One region of the Bacillus sp. UNC322MFChir4.1 genome, then DNA from elsewhere that is predicted to be linked to it. Evidence: a T-box and tRNA genes for the amino acid it is inferred to sense, from the RefSeq annotation. Region 1 holds a T-box; the other holds one or more tRNA genes.
What was found. A T-box is a leader RNA that pairs with one kind of tRNA and senses whether it is charged. The one in region 1 lies ahead of BR72_RS07400 (valine--tRNA ligase), so its partner is inferred to be a tRNA-Val.

Region 1 (8,797 bases):
GAAAAAGGATTTACAAATTTTGCCCCTATTTATCATGCGAGAGATGGAACGCACATTTTAAGTGATGGTGAGCATAGTTATTATTTAATGCCTTGGTTAGGAAACGCAGAGAGTCAAGGAGAAGAGAACGATCAGTATCATAAAATGTTTCAAACACTTGCTATGATGCATAAAAAAACGGTGCGAGAAGAAGACGTGACAGAAGAGGCGATTCAAGGACATTTTGATACGATTTCAAATCGCTGGGAACAAGATGGCACGTTATTAGAGGAGTTCTTAGTTGAATCGGAAGCGAAATGGTATATGTCTCCGTTTGAATTGCAATATTGTACGTACTTTCATCAAGTGATGCGTGCTCATGAATTTGCGAAGAAACAATTTACAGAATGGCATGAAGCGATGAAAGACAAAGAAAAAACACGTATTTCATTTATTCACGGTAATGTTTCCATGAATCACTTTTTGTTCGATTATCAGCGAAATGGTTATTTTATTAGTTTAGAAGATGCAGGGTTTGCTACCCCAGTTCAAGATATTGTTCAATTTTATTCGCGCTCCTTTAACACGTATCCAATTGTAAGAAATGATCGGTATGAATGGTACCAAATATATCAAAAGAATTTTGCGTTTACGAAAGAGGAAAAGCTGCTTATGCTTGCATATTTAGCGTATCCAAAACCATTTATTAAACAAGTGAATGCCTATGCAAATGCTCGAAATACTCGTAATAAAACAAAGGAGTTACATGATGTAAAAATGCTCCAGCAAGCACATTGGCTTATAAGTAATATTGAATATTTCGTGGCACAGCTTCAAGCTGCTGAGCATCAATCACAGTAAAAAATAGCCGTAGCCTAAATAAAGAGGTTACGGCTTATAATGTAAGCGAATCGTTGCTGCAATAAAAATGGCAAGAATAACAAAATCTAAAAACGTAGGAAGTAGCAAAGTACGAATGCCTTGGAAAATTGTAAGTGGAATTGCAAAATCAGAAAATATCGTTTGTAAATTTCTTAACCATGAGGGGGATGAAAAGTTGTACGTGCGTCGATAGCGTCGCATAATTGTCCTCCGTATTACAACCTTCTCTAGAATGGAATTATAAGAGAAGTGAAAATATGATATTACAATATGCAGGATAGGCATCTAATGTGCTTGTGCTGCACTTTTTTCATTTTATTTGCATATGTTATAAAAAACTTGGTTAAGCTGATTGAAAATAAAATGTAATGATGATAGATGTAAGTCGAAAAATATTTTTATCTTGACGAATGTAGTTTCGTTTTTTACACTATTGTATATAATAAATAACAATTATATAAATGCATTGAAGGGGAAGAGTATAACATTAAACGTCTGCAGAGAGGAGAATTATTAGCTGTGAGATTCTCTAGATAGTCATGTTAGAAGGTAGCCCTGGAGCATCTTTTCTGAACGGAGTCATTCTCATTAGGAAAAGACGGGTCTGTCCGTTATCAAATCAAGAGTATAAGCAAATTTTGAATTTGTTTGTAAATAAAGGTGGTACCACGATGTCCCTCGTCCTTTTTGGATGAGGGACATTTTTTAATTTTAAGGAGGGAAAAATATGTCAAACACGGAAAAGAATTTACCAACAAAATACGATCATATATCCGTAGAAGAAGGCCGTTATAAATGGTGGCTTGAAGGCAAATATTTCGAAGCAAAAGGAGACGCAGAGAAACAACCATACACGATTGTAATTCCGCCTCCGAACGTAACTGGTAAGCTGCACTTAGGTCATGCTTGGGATACGACGCTTCAAGATATTTTAACGCGTACAAAGCGTATGCAAGGCTATGATGTATTATGGCTTCCTGGTATGGACCATGCAGGTATTGCAACGCAAGCGAAAGTAGAAGGGAAACTTCGTGAAGAAGGTATTTCTCGTTATGACCTTGGTCGTGAAAAATTCCTTGAAAAAGCGTGGGAATGGAAAGAAGAATACGCGAATCACATTCGTCAGCAATGGGGGAAAGTTGGTTTAGGACTAGATTACTCTCGTGAGCGCTTTACATTAGATGAAGGTTTATCTGATGCAGTTAATAAAGTATTCGTTCAATTATATGAAAAAGGTTTAATTTATCGCGGAGAATACATTATTAACTGGGATCCAGCAGCGCGCACTGCCCTTTCTGATATTGAAGTAATTCATAAAGATGTTCAAGGGGCATTCTACCATATGAACTATCCATTAACAGACGGTTCTGGTCACATTCGCCTTGCAACGACTCGCCCGGAAACAATGCTTGGTGATACAGCAGTAGCAGTTCATCCAGAAGATGATCGTTACAAACATTTAATCGGAAAAACAGTTACACTTCCAATCGTTGGCCGTGAAATTCCAATTATCGCAGACGACTATGTAGATCCAGAGTTTGGAACAGGGGTTGTAAAAATTACACCAGCTCATGATCCAAACGACTTTGAAGTAGGTAACCGCCACGACTTACCACGCGTTCTAGTAATGAACGAAAATGGAACAATGAATGAAAAAGCTGGTAAGTATAACGGTATGGATCGCTTTGAATGCCGTAAGCAATTAGTAAAAGACTTGCAAGAAGCAGGTGTATTAGTAGAAATCGAACCGCATATGCATTCTGTTGGTCATAGTGAGCGCAGCGGAGCAGTTGTTGAGCCATATTTATCAACGCAATGGTTCGTAAAAATGGCACCACTTGCAGAAAAGGCAATTGAACTTCAACAAAAAGAAGAAGAAAAAGTAACGTTCGTACCTGATCGTTTCGAGAACACATATTTACGCTGGATGGAAAATATTCATGACTGGTGTATTTCTCGTCAATTATGGTGGGGACATCGCATCCCGGCTTGGTATCATAAAGAAACTGGTGAAGTATACGTAGGTGAAGAAGCGCCAGCGGATATTGAAAACTGGAACCAAGATAATGACGTACTTGATACATGGTTTAGTTCAGCATTATGGCCATTCTCTACACTAGGCTGGCCAAACGAAGATGCAGCGGACTTCAAGCGTTATTATTCAACAGACGCTCTTGTAACTGGTTATGACATCATCTTCTTCTGGGTATCTCGTATGATTTTCCAAGGTTTAGAGTTTACAGGAGAGCGTCCATTTAAAGACGTATTAATTCACGGCCTTGTTCGCGATGAGCAAGGACGTAAAATGAGTAAATCTCTTGGTAATGGTATCGACCCAATGGAAGTTATTGAGAAGTACGGTGCAGACGCAATGCGCTTCTTCTTATCAACAGGAAGTGCGCCTGGTCAAGATTTACGTTTTAGCATGGAGAAAGTAGAATCTACTTGGAACTTCATCAATAAAATTTGGAACGCATCTCGTTTCGTATTAATGAACATGGATGACATGAAATATGAAGATATCGACTTAACTGGTGAAAAATCAGTTGCAGATAAATGGATTTTAACTCGTTTAAACGAAACGATTGAAAGTGTAACACGTAACATGGATAAATATGAACTAGGTGAAGTTGGCCGTGCATTATATAACTTCATTTGGGATGATTTCTGTGACTGGTACATTGAGATGGCGAAAATTCCATTATACGGAGAAGATGAAGCAGCGAAGAAAACAACTCGTTCTGTTTTAGCATACGTACTAGATCAAACAATGCGCCTGTTACACCCATTCATGCCATTTGTAACAGAGAAAATTTGGCAACATTTACCTCATGAAGGTGAATCTATCACAGTAGCGGCTTGGCCAACAGTTCGCGAAGATTTACAAGATAAAGAAGCAGCAGCAGAAATGCATCTTCTAGTTGATATTATCCGCTCTGTTCGTAACATTCGTGCGGAAGTAAATACGCCAATGAGCAAAAAAGTTCAACTACAAATTAAAGCAAAAGACGAAGCAGTACTAGCGCAGCTTACGAAAAATAGCTCTTACATTGAGCGATTCTGTAATCCAAGTGAATTAACAATTCAAACGGATCTACAAGCGCCAGAAAAAGCGATGACGGCAATTGTATCAGGTGCAGAGCTATTCTTACCACTAGCTGATCTGATCAACCTTGATGAAGAAAGAGCACGTCTTGAAAAAGAACTTGAAAAGTTCGATAAAGAAGTAGAACGTGTACAGAAAAAGCTTGCAAACCAAGGCTTTGTAGCAAAAGCTCCAGCAGCAGTTATTGACGGAGAACGCGCGAAAGAGCAAGATTATTTAGAAAAACGCGAAGCAGTTCGCCAGCGTTTAGCTGATCTTCAAAAATAAAGTTGTTCGAAAGAGGCTCGCCGTATTGGTGGGTCTCTTTTGTTTGCGTATAATAGAGCTGAGACAAGATCTTTTTTGCTGATTGGAAAGGGGAACGGTACACGTGATACATACATATGAAGAAGCAATCGGCTGGATTCATAGCCGTTTAAAATTCGGTATAAAACCAGGGTTAGAACGTATGAAATGGATGCTAGGGGAACTCGGAAATCCCGAGCGTCACATAAAATGTGTTCATCTAGCAGGAACAAATGGAAAAGGTTCAACTCTTACATATATGCGTTATATGTTACAGGCGGCAGAGTATAAAGTAGGAACGTTTACTTCACCTTATATTGAAACGTTTAATGAACGGATTAGTATTGATGGTGCACCAATTACAGATCAAGAAATTACCGATCTCGTAAATAGAGTTAAACCTATTGTGGAGAAGTTAGATAAAACAGATTTAGGCGAAACGACAGAATTTGAAATCATTACCGTTATGGCTCTTTATTATTTTGGAAAGACAAATCCGTGTGATGTCGTGTTATTTGAAACAGGTCTTGGAGGGCGCTTTGATTCAACAAATGTCATTCATCCTGTACTGACAATTATTACAAATATCGGCCGTGATCACATGCATATTTTAGGAGATACGCTAGAAGCAATTGCATTTGAAAAGGCGGGAATTATAAAATCAGGTGTTCCTGTTATAACTGGGGTACAGCAAAACGGAGCGTTAGAAGTCATCCGTACGACTGCTAACGAAAAACGTTCTAACTTATATGAACTAGGAAATCAAATTCAAGTAGAACATCTTTCTTCAGAGAAAGAAGGGGAAAGGTTTACATTCTCGTCTCCATTCCGTACGTATGAAGATCTTTTCATTTCCATGAAAGGTCAGCATCAAGTGCAAAATGCTGCGCTGGCACTTATGGCAATGTCATACTTAAACGTATATCAAGCATTTTTAATTGATGAAGAGCATGTTCGAAAAGGATTAGCGGAAGCATATTGGATTGGACGTTTTGAACAACTTTCTACTCACCCCCATGTCATTATTGATGGGGCACACAATCCAGAAGGTATACATAGCCTTGTAGAAACTGTTCGTGCACATTACAGTGAAAAACGAATTATTATTTTATTTACAGCACTTGGGGACAAGCAACTGGATGAAATGGTTGAACAATTAGAAACAATTGCGGATGAAATGATTTTTACAACGTTTAAGTTTGATCGTGCTATCTCTGCTGAAGCTCTTGCTGCTCATTCAAAGCGAGAATCGAAACATATTTTTGAAAATTGGCAGGAAGCGATTAGTAGGGCAATGGATTCTTTACAAGAAGATGATATTTTCCTATTAACAGGTTCTCTTTATTTTATATCAGAAGCTCGTAAATATGTGGTTCAAAAAACTAGACAGAAATAAGCTGTCTAGTTTTTTTGTTCTACAAATAAAGACGTAAGCATACATATAAGATAACAATATAGGATAATTTGGCGAACCGCTTTGACAAGTATCTCGTTTTTTTTTGAAGCGAGTATGATACGATGCTGGCAATGATAAGAAGTAAGGAGTGGGGGTATGGACAAACAGTCGCGACCAATTTCAGTTAAAGTGAATGGAACGGAAGCAAATTATATAGAGAAGAAAGAAGAGGAAACAAAAAAAGAAGAATTTGATTGGGTGCTCCCAGAGAATACGGTGACAAATAATGTTGTGTCGTTTCAAAAACATGCAGCATCAATACGTAAAGGAAAAAAAGGATGGAGTAATAAGTTTATTCTCACGGTATCTACAGCGATTGTAATTGGGACAGGGTTTGGAATGGGAATGTTGCACTTACTAACAGGGAAAGAAACTGTTCATGAAACGACAGCCCCAGCAGCAACTGTTACAGAGAAAAATGAAACAAAAAAAGCGACAAATGAGAAAACAGCACCAACTGCTTTAGCACCGCTGACGATTTATTTTGTACAGGGCGGAGTCTTTTCTTCGAAAGAAAAGGGACAGGCATCATTAAAGGAGTTACAAGAAAATGGAGTACCTGGCGCAGTTATGCAGTCAGGTGATAAACATTTACTCGTTCTTGGAATGGCGCATGATGAACAATCTGTTATGCAGCTAATTACGCAATATAAACAAAAAGATATATCAGTTGTGAAAAAGAAATGGGAGATTACAGATCAAGCACTTTTAAAGCAGAATCAAGAATATGGGGCGTTTTTGGAAAAGTTACAATCATTATATGGAAAGTTATTGAACCAAGCAGCTGTGATGCAATCTGGGAACAAAATAAGTAAAACAGATATAGAACAGATTGAAAATGAATGGAAAGTAATAAAAAAGGAAGAGGCAGCACTAAAGCAGGATGACCTAAAAAAGTTGTTTACATATGCATCAGTAGCTGTGCAAACAATACAAGAGGGAAAACAGGATATGGAAACGATGATGAAATTACAGCAAGTGTTAGTAGATAGCCTTCTTTCTTATGAAAAAATAGTTTCACAAAAAAACAAAAACGTATAATAATTATATAAATGCAAATGCCCTCTTTCTTTTTCGGCGGAGCATCTGGCCGTGCAGAGAAGCGGTCAGAGCCTTTTTTTGCTACATGCAAGGTTTAAAACAAAAGGAAAAAGCAAGTAGCGATCACATGGTGTATTTGACATAGTAGTGATTTATATGTCGAAAAATTAAAATGAATAAATGATAGATGAGATTTACTTCACTATCAACATGTGGGTGCTTTTTTCGATTTGTTATTCGTACTGAAGAAAGGGAAAGTAAGGTTTTCCTTTCTTTTGTATTTTTTTAAAGGAAAAATGATATTTTTAAAATTTGAGGAGAATCTATACATTTAGTATGGTTATGCTGTATCTTCCTGCTAATTTTAATAATGAAAGGAGAACGTATGAAAAAACTTATATTAGCGTCTGGTTCACCAAGACGTAAAGAATTACTTGAGCTTGTGGATATACCATTTGAGGTTGTAGTTAGCGATGTAGAAGAAACGATTGGAGCATATTCATCACCGCATGATATCGTAATGTCACTTGCGTTGCAAAAAGCATCTGCTGTAGCAAAGGATTACGAAGATTGCGTTGTACTTGGTGCTGACACAATTGTTACTTTTGAGTCGCGTATTCTAGGAAAACCAGAGGACGAAAGAGAAGCGAAAGAAATGCTGAAGTTCTTATCAGGAAAAACTCATGAGGTGTTTACAGGAGTTGCTCTTATTTCAAAAGAGAAAACAGTGACATTCTATGAGCGTGCAGAAGTAACGTTTTGGGAATTAACCGAAGAAGAAATTCATGCATATGTGCAAACGAAAGAACCGCTTGATAAAGCAGGTAGTTATGGAATACAGGGAAAAGGTGCAATTTTTGTTCAGCATATACAAGGTGATTATTATGCGATTGTTGGCTTGCCGATTGCACGCGTTGTGCGCGAGTTGAAACAATTTAATATGTAAAGGAGGCTCGAATATGAGCTGCATTCGTGATGTTGTGAAAGAAGATCAACCACGGGAACGTTTATTGCTAGAAGGAGCAAGCAGCTTATCGAATACAGAACTTCTCGCTATATTACTTCGAACAGGTTCAAAAGAGGAGTCGGTCTTAACATTAGCAAATCGAATTTTGCATTACTTTGACGGATTACGAATGTTAAAAGATGCAACAATTGAAGAGATGACAAGTATTCATGGCGTTGGGGTGGCAAAAGCATCCCAACTTATTGCTGCTTTTGAACTTGGACGAAGAATGGTGCGTTTAGAGTATCAAAATCGATACAGCATTCGTAATCCAGAAGATTGCGCACGTTACATGATGGAAGAGATGCGCTTTTTACAACAGGAACATTTTGTATGCTTATATTTAAATACGAAAAATCAAGTGATACATCGCCAGACGGTGTTTATTGGAAGTTTGAATGCCTCGATTGTGCATCCGCGCGAGATCTTCAAGGAAGCTTTTCGCCGCGCTGCTGCTTCTATTATCTGCCTTCATAATCATCCTTCCGGCGTGCGCCTGCAAGGTGTGTAATTTTAGCGGTTACTTAGTAACCTAGAACTCCTTACAACGTTCTATGGTCAGCATCTTACCTTAAGGGGAAACCCATAGAGGGAACAGAGCATGATGTGAAAAGGAGAAAATACGACAAAGCTATCTAACGTCGAGTCAGTTCTTCAGACCAAGTGATGTATGGTAAAAGCTACACTGCTTGAATCCTAGACGAATGAGCGATGGGTGCGCCGTTGTCTACGATAGTTAACAGGCAATGAGGACAAAATGGGGGATGTATTTTCACTATGTCTGCTGGGTATCGCCAGAGCCCTGTCCATAGTAAGGTTTGTCCTTCAATCCTCCACTAGAGGAAACCGTCGAAAGGGATGCCTAACCATCACGTAACTAAAATTATGTCATAATGCAGGGATTACCTAAGTGCGAGCGCCAGTTGGCTATTAGACATAGGTCTATGAAAATTGCATACGGTAACGGAGTCCTCGTAGTACCCAACGTTTGCTTGTAATGAGTTTAGCAGGGGGAAGGGGGACAGGTTGATGTTAACGTCAA
Region 2 (8,797 bases), on a different contig from region 1:
TTGGTAAATTTTTTATTGTAGATAACACATTATGTGCCATTTCTCTAATAGTGCTTTCTTCTTTAGGGATATATTTATGAAAATGATATTCCTCATTATCATGCCAATCGTTTATATATTTAGTCGGCGTTAAACTTTCAAATTTCTTTGATAAACGATGTAATCTACCAATTTGCCGACCTAATTCTGTTAATACATTGGCATTCCATTGATTTTTTGGTAAGTGTACACCAGAAGCTTCATTATATAAAACAGTTAAAACGTCATTATCAAGTGTTATCTTTTCTACTAATTTACCGTTTAAGGAAGATATGCATAGCGGGACTCCAAATCCTTCATTATATAAAAAATTTGTATAGTTAACCTCTTCTAACTGTTCCTCATATGTTTTATAGTTCGTTATTCTAGCGAAGAAGTTACCTTGTTTGGCAATACACCGATACATTTCATTTGTTACTGGTTCTACTTTAATAAAATTCACTGAATATATTTCGTTAAGTAATTCAAGTATTTTTTGTTCCATATACGTTTTAATTCCTCCGATCTAATATAGATAATGACTTCCTTATAAAACACTGATTAAAGTTTCACTTTATAGTCCTTCCATAGAAATCCCCTTCAAAATAGCCTTTTTTTATGACTATTTTGAAAGGGATATATCATTATTTATTGAAATATATAGTTTTAATATTTTTTTCGTTCAAAAACTTCTCGATTTCCTTTTGTTTCCTACCATTAACTTTAGTAAAGCGCTTTGTAAATGAAAAATCTGTCTTTAACACGTTACCATTTTCCGAGAATTTCTTTATTTCCTGTTCCATTTCTGATAAAAGTGCTGTAGATGAGGAAATATAGTCATAGATTTCCTTTGAAGGTTTTTGATAATCATTAGGTATATTATTATTGCTAATAAAATCATGGAAATTCGCATCATTTTTTTTCGCTAGATCCATTAGTTTTTCTGATTTTTCTCGATCGGATTCAGTAAAATTCTCATCAGAAGTTGTTGAAGAAAGTGGAACGATGTTTTCAGTTAACGCATAACTATAATCCAAATAATTTTTAATACTTTGTTTCATTTCATCTTCATTAATATTTTCATTCTTTTTCTGAGAGTTGAATATATTTTCGGGAATTTCAATAGTAACATCTTTAATAGATTGTGCATTGCTTAATTTATCATATCGTGAATCATTTGCTTCATTAGATTGTGTATCGTGTGAACAAGCAGACATAAATGCAAAAGTTAGCGGTATTAATAAATATAAAGTATGTTTTTTCATTTTAATCTCCTTTTTGCCCAATTTAATTAATGCCTTTGTAAAATGGCTAAATTCCATTTCAAATACTTTACTAAAAGTGAGTATAAATGTTTTATTGCAAAGTAAGATACTCCACCAATTGTTAAACCAATGAGAAAACCTACAAATACACTATAAACATCAGAAGAATGGATTTGATGAAATCCTTTCATAAATCCTACTACGATTAAAAGGATAGGTGATACCATGAGTAATGGAGTGGCAATTATGAGCGCTATGAGAATTGGCGATAACAAGAGTAACAAGAAGAAGGCGATAATGATAAATATCAAGTTCAAAAAACTTAAGCTCATAACAGAAAATATTGCTGTTATAATATTTTTGAGGCTTCGTTTATTATCAGCATTGTTTATTACATATGTAACATTAAGTTCTGTAGCGATCGTTTTAGGATTTCCTAGATTTTTAGAAATTTCTTCTTCAGATTTCCCATCTTGTTTACCACTGATAAAATGAGTTTCATATTCTGAGATAATATCTTCTTTTTCTGAATTTGGCATATTCTTTAGGGAAGAGCTGAGTTTTTTTAAAAATTCACTTTTGTTCATTAAAATCACTTTCCTTTATAAAATGATTAATCACATCCGAGAATTTTAACCGTTCTTCTCAGTTTTCGGTTATAGAATAATATTCTCTTGTAGGTCCTTCACGAGATTCTTGAATATAAGTTAAGAGAACAACTATCATTAACGAATCTTCTTAGTAGAGGCAGAGAGAACCTTTAGATCTAGAAGTACGTTTAGCTAATGAATAACCATATGAATCATAAAGCTATTTGTTCTAACACACCTTTTTATACGGGATTTCTCATCAATAATAATTCCACTTAATGGATATTCAATTATTTCCAAATATACCATTAACTAGTGTATTTTGCAAGGTACTATATTATTGTCGATACTATGAATTGATGAGTACAATATTTAATTTCAATAAAATGTCGTAATTTATAGGGAGATATGGTGGTATATGTTTAGTGCTTGAACGAATATGCGAGCAAATAAATAAAAACCGCATCAAACGTTAATTTGACACGGTTTTTGTAGTTATGATCCTGGCTAAGATTTCAGTAATTATATAAACTTATTTCTATAATCTTCAAGTTCCTTATCTGTCATTACATATGAAGAGCTATCCCCTTGAATAAACTGCACCGCATTGAGTCCGATCATCTGAGTAGCGGCGGACGGCTGCCCATCCGGTAAAATAGGCGAAATGGACAAATCGGCAACCTTAAGATTTTTAATACCAAACACATTGAGGAATCCATCGACAACCCCTTTTTGAATCGTCCGAGGCACCAATCCCTGAACGCTGGAGAATGAGCGAGGAGAAAAATCCAGCTGAGAGGATGACACCTTTGCGGGCAAAATTTTTGTAGGAAACCCCGTCTTTGACATATTCTACCCCAACTGCAGTAGGGGTTCCATTTTTATCCACAAACAACACTTTGTTGACAGTTGATTTAGCTAAGATGACCAACTTTCTTCCCCCAACCCCAAATTCATCTGGAAAAAATTGATTCCCTTGGGTGACAATCTGGTCATTTAAATAGCCTGTTGCTGTTGAAGAACGGGCAAAGTTACCGGGGCTAATTTCTCTTTGAATATATTGCGTTCTAGAAAATGTACAATCCCTGATGCTGGTATTATAGTCATTAACAATTGGTGTCCCCAAAACAGTGTTTGTTGCTTGCACTAACGTATTGATCAAACTATTAGGGGGACAATTAGAAAAGAACTCAGATATATATGATTTTTCACCTATACTTTTTTCTATAATTACATTATTTTATACTATCCCCATATTCACGTTTATCGGAATACCATACTCTCTGTTAGTCGATTGGGCTACGAACAAAATCTTAAATAAGTGTTATTCTTCTAAAAAAGCATATTTGATTTAATTACTTATGTACTCAATGTTTGGAGTTATTTTATAGAGAGCGGGTTAATAGGGTATTCTCTCTACGGGATCCTACCAGCGATTGTATATTTCCATGTATTATTGCTATTAAGACGGAGCGGAAATAATTCAAGGATTGAGGAGTTATAAACACGATAGCTATCTACTGTAGGTTTAAAATAAAGTTGCATTGTTTATAAAAAAATCATATCGCTTTGCTCATTCTCGATTAAAGAATTTTAAATGAGTTTTAATTAAACTTTTTTCAAAATAAAATTGTTAAACAAATGTTGAGAAATATTAAATTTGAATTTCCATTAAATTCTATTCTTGCTATTATTATTTATAAGAATATTCAAAAAGGGAGGGGATGTCATGGACGTTCTAATAAAGGGGAATGAACAAATTTCAAAACTACTTAACGAATGGTACCAAGAAATACGTTCACGTAATATAGATAATGCCCATTGTTTAAAAGAAGAAATTAATTCTATCATTCACAATAACGAAGCAGACTCAAACTTGTTATTCTACTATCACCTTTTAGATTTTGGTTATAAATATTTAGTGGATAATTTAAGTATTTCAAAAAATAGCTTTGATAAAATTGAATCTTTTGATATTCCGACAGATAACTTTTTATCTTACTACTACCATTTTTATAAGGCTATTCATTCTAACGCAATCGGTAATTATAACCTTGCTAAAGAACATTATGATAAAGCAGAAATTTTACTTAAACACATTCCTAATGAACTTGAAAAAGCGGAATTTCATTATAACTTAGCAACATATCATTACCATATTTATCAAGCACTTTTGGCCATTAAACATGGTACAAAAGCTAGGGACATATTTTCTAAACATGAAAGCTATGAATTAAAGACAGCTTATTGTAATAATTTATTAGGATTAGCTTGTACGCATCTAAGAGAGTTTGAACTAGCTGAAGAATACTTTGTTACTGCAATGGATATATTCCAAAAGCAAAAGAATGAGAAAGCAATCTTACTAGTTCGGTATAATTTAGGCTTCATGTATGCGAGTCAGAATCTTTCTAGTTCGGCAATTCGATACCTTTCAGAAGTTGTTGAAAAGAAATCTCATCATTACAAAGCCATTTTTGTCAAAGCAAAGGAACATGTCAAGCTAGATGAAGAAGAAATTGCATCTCAACTCATTGAAAAAGGTTTAACTATCTGCAATGAATTAGGAAATCAAGAATATCAATACCGTTTTGCAATTCTAAGAGAAATAAATAAAAAAGTTACTGCCGAAAAATTAGAACAAGCTGTGTTAGCAGGAATGGACTACTTTAGAAACGAAAGATTATGGGAGTATGTTCAAGAATACATGGAAGCATTAGCAGTCCAATTTCATAGCGAAGGAAACTTTGAACAAGGAAGTAAATATTTCTACTTAAGTTATGAAGCGAAAAAAGAAATTTTTAAAAAGGAGGCGCTAAAGTGAAGAAAGTATTATTAGGAGTGCTATTGATTACACTTGTAACGATAGGCACACATACTTCAGTTAATACTCAAACAGCTATTAATATCATACAAGGATTAGCTGATGGTGATACAGGTTGATTTATTAAAAACATAGGACGCTTACCTATGCTTCGGTCTTAGGGGGGCGTTCTTTTTTATTTAATTTTATCCAAAAAAGGACTGAACAACGAAAATGTTTGATGGGCTAACAATAGAGACAATTGGCAAGTCGTTGGATGCACTTGAAAAATTTGGTCTAATCGGTTGTATACCTGAGAATTTTGTGGTTGAACGTGGAGAGTATCAAACAAATCCAAATACGTATTGGGTACATACAGATAAAAGTAGATTTACTTCCAAACCAATGAATTATCAGAAGCGTAAATTTATTCATGTTTCTCAATGTTTAGATGATAATACAACAGGGAGTCTATAGTATTAGATTGTAAATTAAAAAAGCGTCAGTTTAATTAACACTATTAAGCGTAGGTTAGAAATTTTCAAGGTAGGAAAATTTTAGATTTTGGATTAACCTTAAGCTAAAACATATATAACATAAACGAATATAGAGAAGCTTAATGCTAATCGAGCATTTAAACATAAAAACAATAAAATCTAATACTTATTGATTAATCTCTCCATTGTAAATGAGGGGCTAACTGAATAAAAGTACGATTTTATAAAAATATAAGAAAATAGTGAAATAACTACATACATTTGTTAAAAATATGCCACGTATGAAAATTAAGATTATCCCCTCAAATAACATATGTTGTAGGCATTTCAAAGGTTTCAGCAAGAAAGTACCTTAACTTCCTAAAGGATTTAGGAATACTTGAAGTCAAAGTCATCTATGGAACAATGGGACGGTCTGTATATCAGCATGAATATAACCAATATAAGGAACACCTAATAAAAAAGTAAGCAGTTTTTGAAACTGCTTACTTTTTTTATTTACAAAAATGGTTATTAAAATTTCATAAACTATGAAAACGCTCTCTTTCTGAATATGATAGACAGGTAACAAAGCAAAGGGAGATTAAAACATAGTACAAGATGCAAGAAAATTGGAACCACTTTCTCCGATTATTGGAATGATTGGTAAAATAACGGGTTCCTTTCGAGGTTATAAAAACTACTTTAGGAGGGTTAAAAATGCAAATTCCAATTAAGAAAACGCTTGATAAAATTCCGGGTGGTCTGATGGTTGTTCCACTTTTTTTAGGAGTATTAACGAACACATTTTTTCCGGAATTTTTAAAAATTGGAAGTTTTACAACGGCATTATTCAGTAAAGAAGCATCATCTACCATTTTGGCATGTTTTATGTTTTTAATTGGTTCACAAATTAATTTCAAATTAGCACCAAAGGCAATAAAAAAAGGCGCAATATTATTAACAGGAAAATTTATAATAGGTGCTGCTATAGGTTTAACTGTAGCAATGATTTTTGGGCCTGCCGGAGTACTAGGATTATCACCATTAGCCATCCTTGCAGCATTATTAAATGCTAATGGTGGATTATATGCATCTCTTGCTTCATCGTATGGTGACGAAACTGATGTAGGCGCATATGCTGTATTTTCTTTAAAAGATGGTCCATTTTTCACATTAGTTGCATTAGGTGCATCCGGCCTTGCCTCAATTCCTCTTCAAACACTTGTAGGAGTATTAATTCCAATAGTAATAGGAATGATTTTAGGAAATATTGATTCTGATATGAGAAAGTTCCTTGGAAGCAGTAAATTATTATTAATTCCATTCTTCTCATTCCCATTAGGTGCAGGAATGAATCTTTCAACTATTATAAAAGCGGGAGGTCCTGGCATATTACTAGGATTAGTAGCTGCATTCACTGGAATTGGAGCTTACGTACTTTTGAAGTTATTTAAGGAAAATCCTATCGTTGGTTTAGCAACAGGGTCAACTGCCGGAAATGCTGTAGCTACACCAGCTGTTGTTGCAGCAGCAGATCCAACCTTAGCTTCAATAGCACCAGGAGCTACTGCACAAGTTGCAGCAGCATGTGTAATATCTGCAATAGTCTGTCCGATTATTGTTAGTTATGCATTTAAAATGTCCGAAAAGAAAAAAGCTAAAAAATCAATTGCAGGGGCAGCATGACAATAAAGTAAAAATCTACTGTTATTCTGGCCATCATGCTGCTGAAGCTTTTAAGCCAATTCGAAAATAAAACAAGGAAGAGGCAGTCAGCGGTTTCACCGTCTACTTTGTTTAGTTACAAAAAAGGGTCATTAAGTTAAAAAAACTAGTGGGATAAGGAAAAATTTATTAACATGGTTGCAGTATTGTCGGAATAGCTATTTTAAGATAGAAGGAAGGAAACACCATGAATGTATCTGAGAATACTATTGAAGATGCTATGTGAAAACCTGAGTATAAAGAAATTAAGAGTGTAGGTATTTGGACAAAGAGTAATTCCTATGCATATTAAATAGTTAAATAAAATGCTTGTACTCCTGGTAATTGATCGAACTTTCGGTACTCCAGGCAGTGACAGGCATTTTTTCTGCCCCATTTCTGCCTCAAAAGTACTGTTTCATCCTTTTGGTTAAACTGTTGTACATTAGAAAACCCCTTGAAAATCAAGGGGTTTCGCTATGATCCCGACTGGGTTCGAACCAGCGACCTCCACCCTGTCAAGGTGGCGCTCTCCCTGCTGAGCTACGGGATCAGCTATATAAGTAGGTTTACTCGTTGTGAACCACTTAAAATAGTATTTGTTGGGTAAAATACTATAGTAGTTTAAGCTATAAGTCAACAATAATTAGGTGCGACCTCCACAGTTACCTTTTGAGTTACTACCTCTCAGGTATTACAAGGTGGTTAAACTAAGGGGGAATATTTATGAGCAGTTTACGTCTAGTAAAATCTAATGAATACAAAACAAATGAGCTTTACATCGATAGCTTGGAAGTTGCGGAGATGGAAAATGAATTAAAAAGTCAAACTCCTCAGTTTAAATTACCTACGACTTACAAGGATGCACTAATTGAGTTAGTTGCACAGATTGATGCTAAAGAGATGGGACTAAATAGTTAAAACCCTCACCTCGATGAGGTCAATTCTCCCACATTAGAGTTTCGAATAGTGGACATAGGAGGCAGCACAATAAAAAGGACAACCCCTACAGGTCATCCCTCTCACGTATTGATCTATATAGTGTTGCCCGGCTCATTCCAGTTATCTCAGCTATTTGATTAGCAGAGTATCCATTAGTTTCCCTATTGTCGTACAGCTCCAGAGCATGAGCTACTTTAGGGTTCTTACTCGTGTACTTCTTAACTCTTCCCTTGTAAGCACCACGTTCCTTAGCGAGTGCGACACCTTCCATAGTACGCTCATGGTTTATAGCTCTCTCAAACTCTGCCACACTGAGCAGGATACCTAGTAAGAGTTTACTGTTAGGAGTATTGTCAAACGTACCCATATTAGCTATAACAAGCGTTACACCTTTGGAGGTCAATTCCTCTATGAGTTGAATACCATCTTTTAAACTACGAGATATACGGTCTAGCTTAGTAACTACTAAGGTGTCTCCCTCAGTAATGGTATCCATAAGCTTCTGCAACTGAGGACGATCTGTTATGTTCTTACCACTTATCTTCTCATGGAATATCTTTGTAGCACCTCTGTCAGTTAACTCACGAGTTTGTACCTCCAGTGATTGTTCCTTTGTTGATACCCTAGCATAGCCGTATATGGTCATTATCCATCTCTCCTTTTTGATACACTCTATTGATACATCGTTAACTCAATAGTATCAACAACTACCTAGTTGTGTCAATAGAGGAAGGTCAAAAGATACACTATGTAGATACGAACACTTGAGAACGCAGCTAATAAGTCTGTCTCGTCAGATCATATATATGTCTTTGTTGACGAGATGGCCAGCTTAAATATTACAACCATAGGGGGGTGTTTCGCAGACGCATGTAGCCAAATATAGTAGAAACTACATGAGAAGTCGACCTCGGAGTATAGCACCTGGAGGCGGCTTATATTGACCGTTCTCACCAGGCACACCAAGGAGTTGAAACCTAATCAGCAATTTTTATA

Region 2: it encodes a tRNA-Val, which carries the amino acid that the T-box ahead of BR72_RS07400 (valine--tRNA ligase) is inferred to sense. The anticodon was not compared.

Annotation. Positions count from the first base shown of each region.
Region 1 is NZ_JQKQ01000014.1:28,954-37,750, reverse strand. It holds gene ysxE (spore coat protein YsxE) at 1-840, shown strand, start outside; gene BR72_RS07405 (hypothetical protein) at 868-1,062, opposite strand; T-box leader at 1,319-1,550, shown strand; gene BR72_RS07400 (valine--tRNA ligase) at 1,589-4,234, shown strand; gene BR72_RS07395 (bifunctional folylpolyglutamate synthase/dihydrofolate synthase) at 4,338-5,648, shown strand; gene BR72_RS07390 (hypothetical protein) at 5,805-6,749, shown strand; gene BR72_RS07385 (Maf family protein) at 7,135-7,695, shown strand; partial or broken gene radC (RadC family protein) at 7,709-8,245, shown strand.
Region 2 is NZ_KN050809.1:338,310-347,106, reverse strand. It holds gene BR72_RS19040 (phosphotransferase enzyme family protein) at 1-523, opposite strand, end outside; gene BR72_RS19035 (NDxxF motif lipoprotein) at 663-1,283, opposite strand; gene BR72_RS19030 (HAAS signaling domain-containing protein) at 1,310-1,870, opposite strand; gene BR72_RS27480 (GMC oxidoreductase) at 2,396-2,578, opposite strand; gene BR72_RS25875 (GMC family oxidoreductase N-terminal domain-containing protein) at 2,565-3,020, opposite strand; gene BR72_RS19020 (response regulator aspartate phosphatase) at 3,603-4,697, shown strand; gene BR72_RS27360 (hypothetical protein) at 4,694-4,816, shown strand; gene BR72_RS19015 (hypothetical protein) at 4,911-5,153, shown strand; gene BR72_RS19010 (2-keto-3-deoxygluconate permease) at 5,873-6,841, shown strand; tRNA gene BR72_RS19005 (tRNA-Val) at 7,340-7,412, opposite strand; gene BR72_RS19000 (hypothetical protein) at 7,586-7,780, shown strand; gene BR72_RS18995 (recombinase family protein) at 7,866-8,447, opposite strand.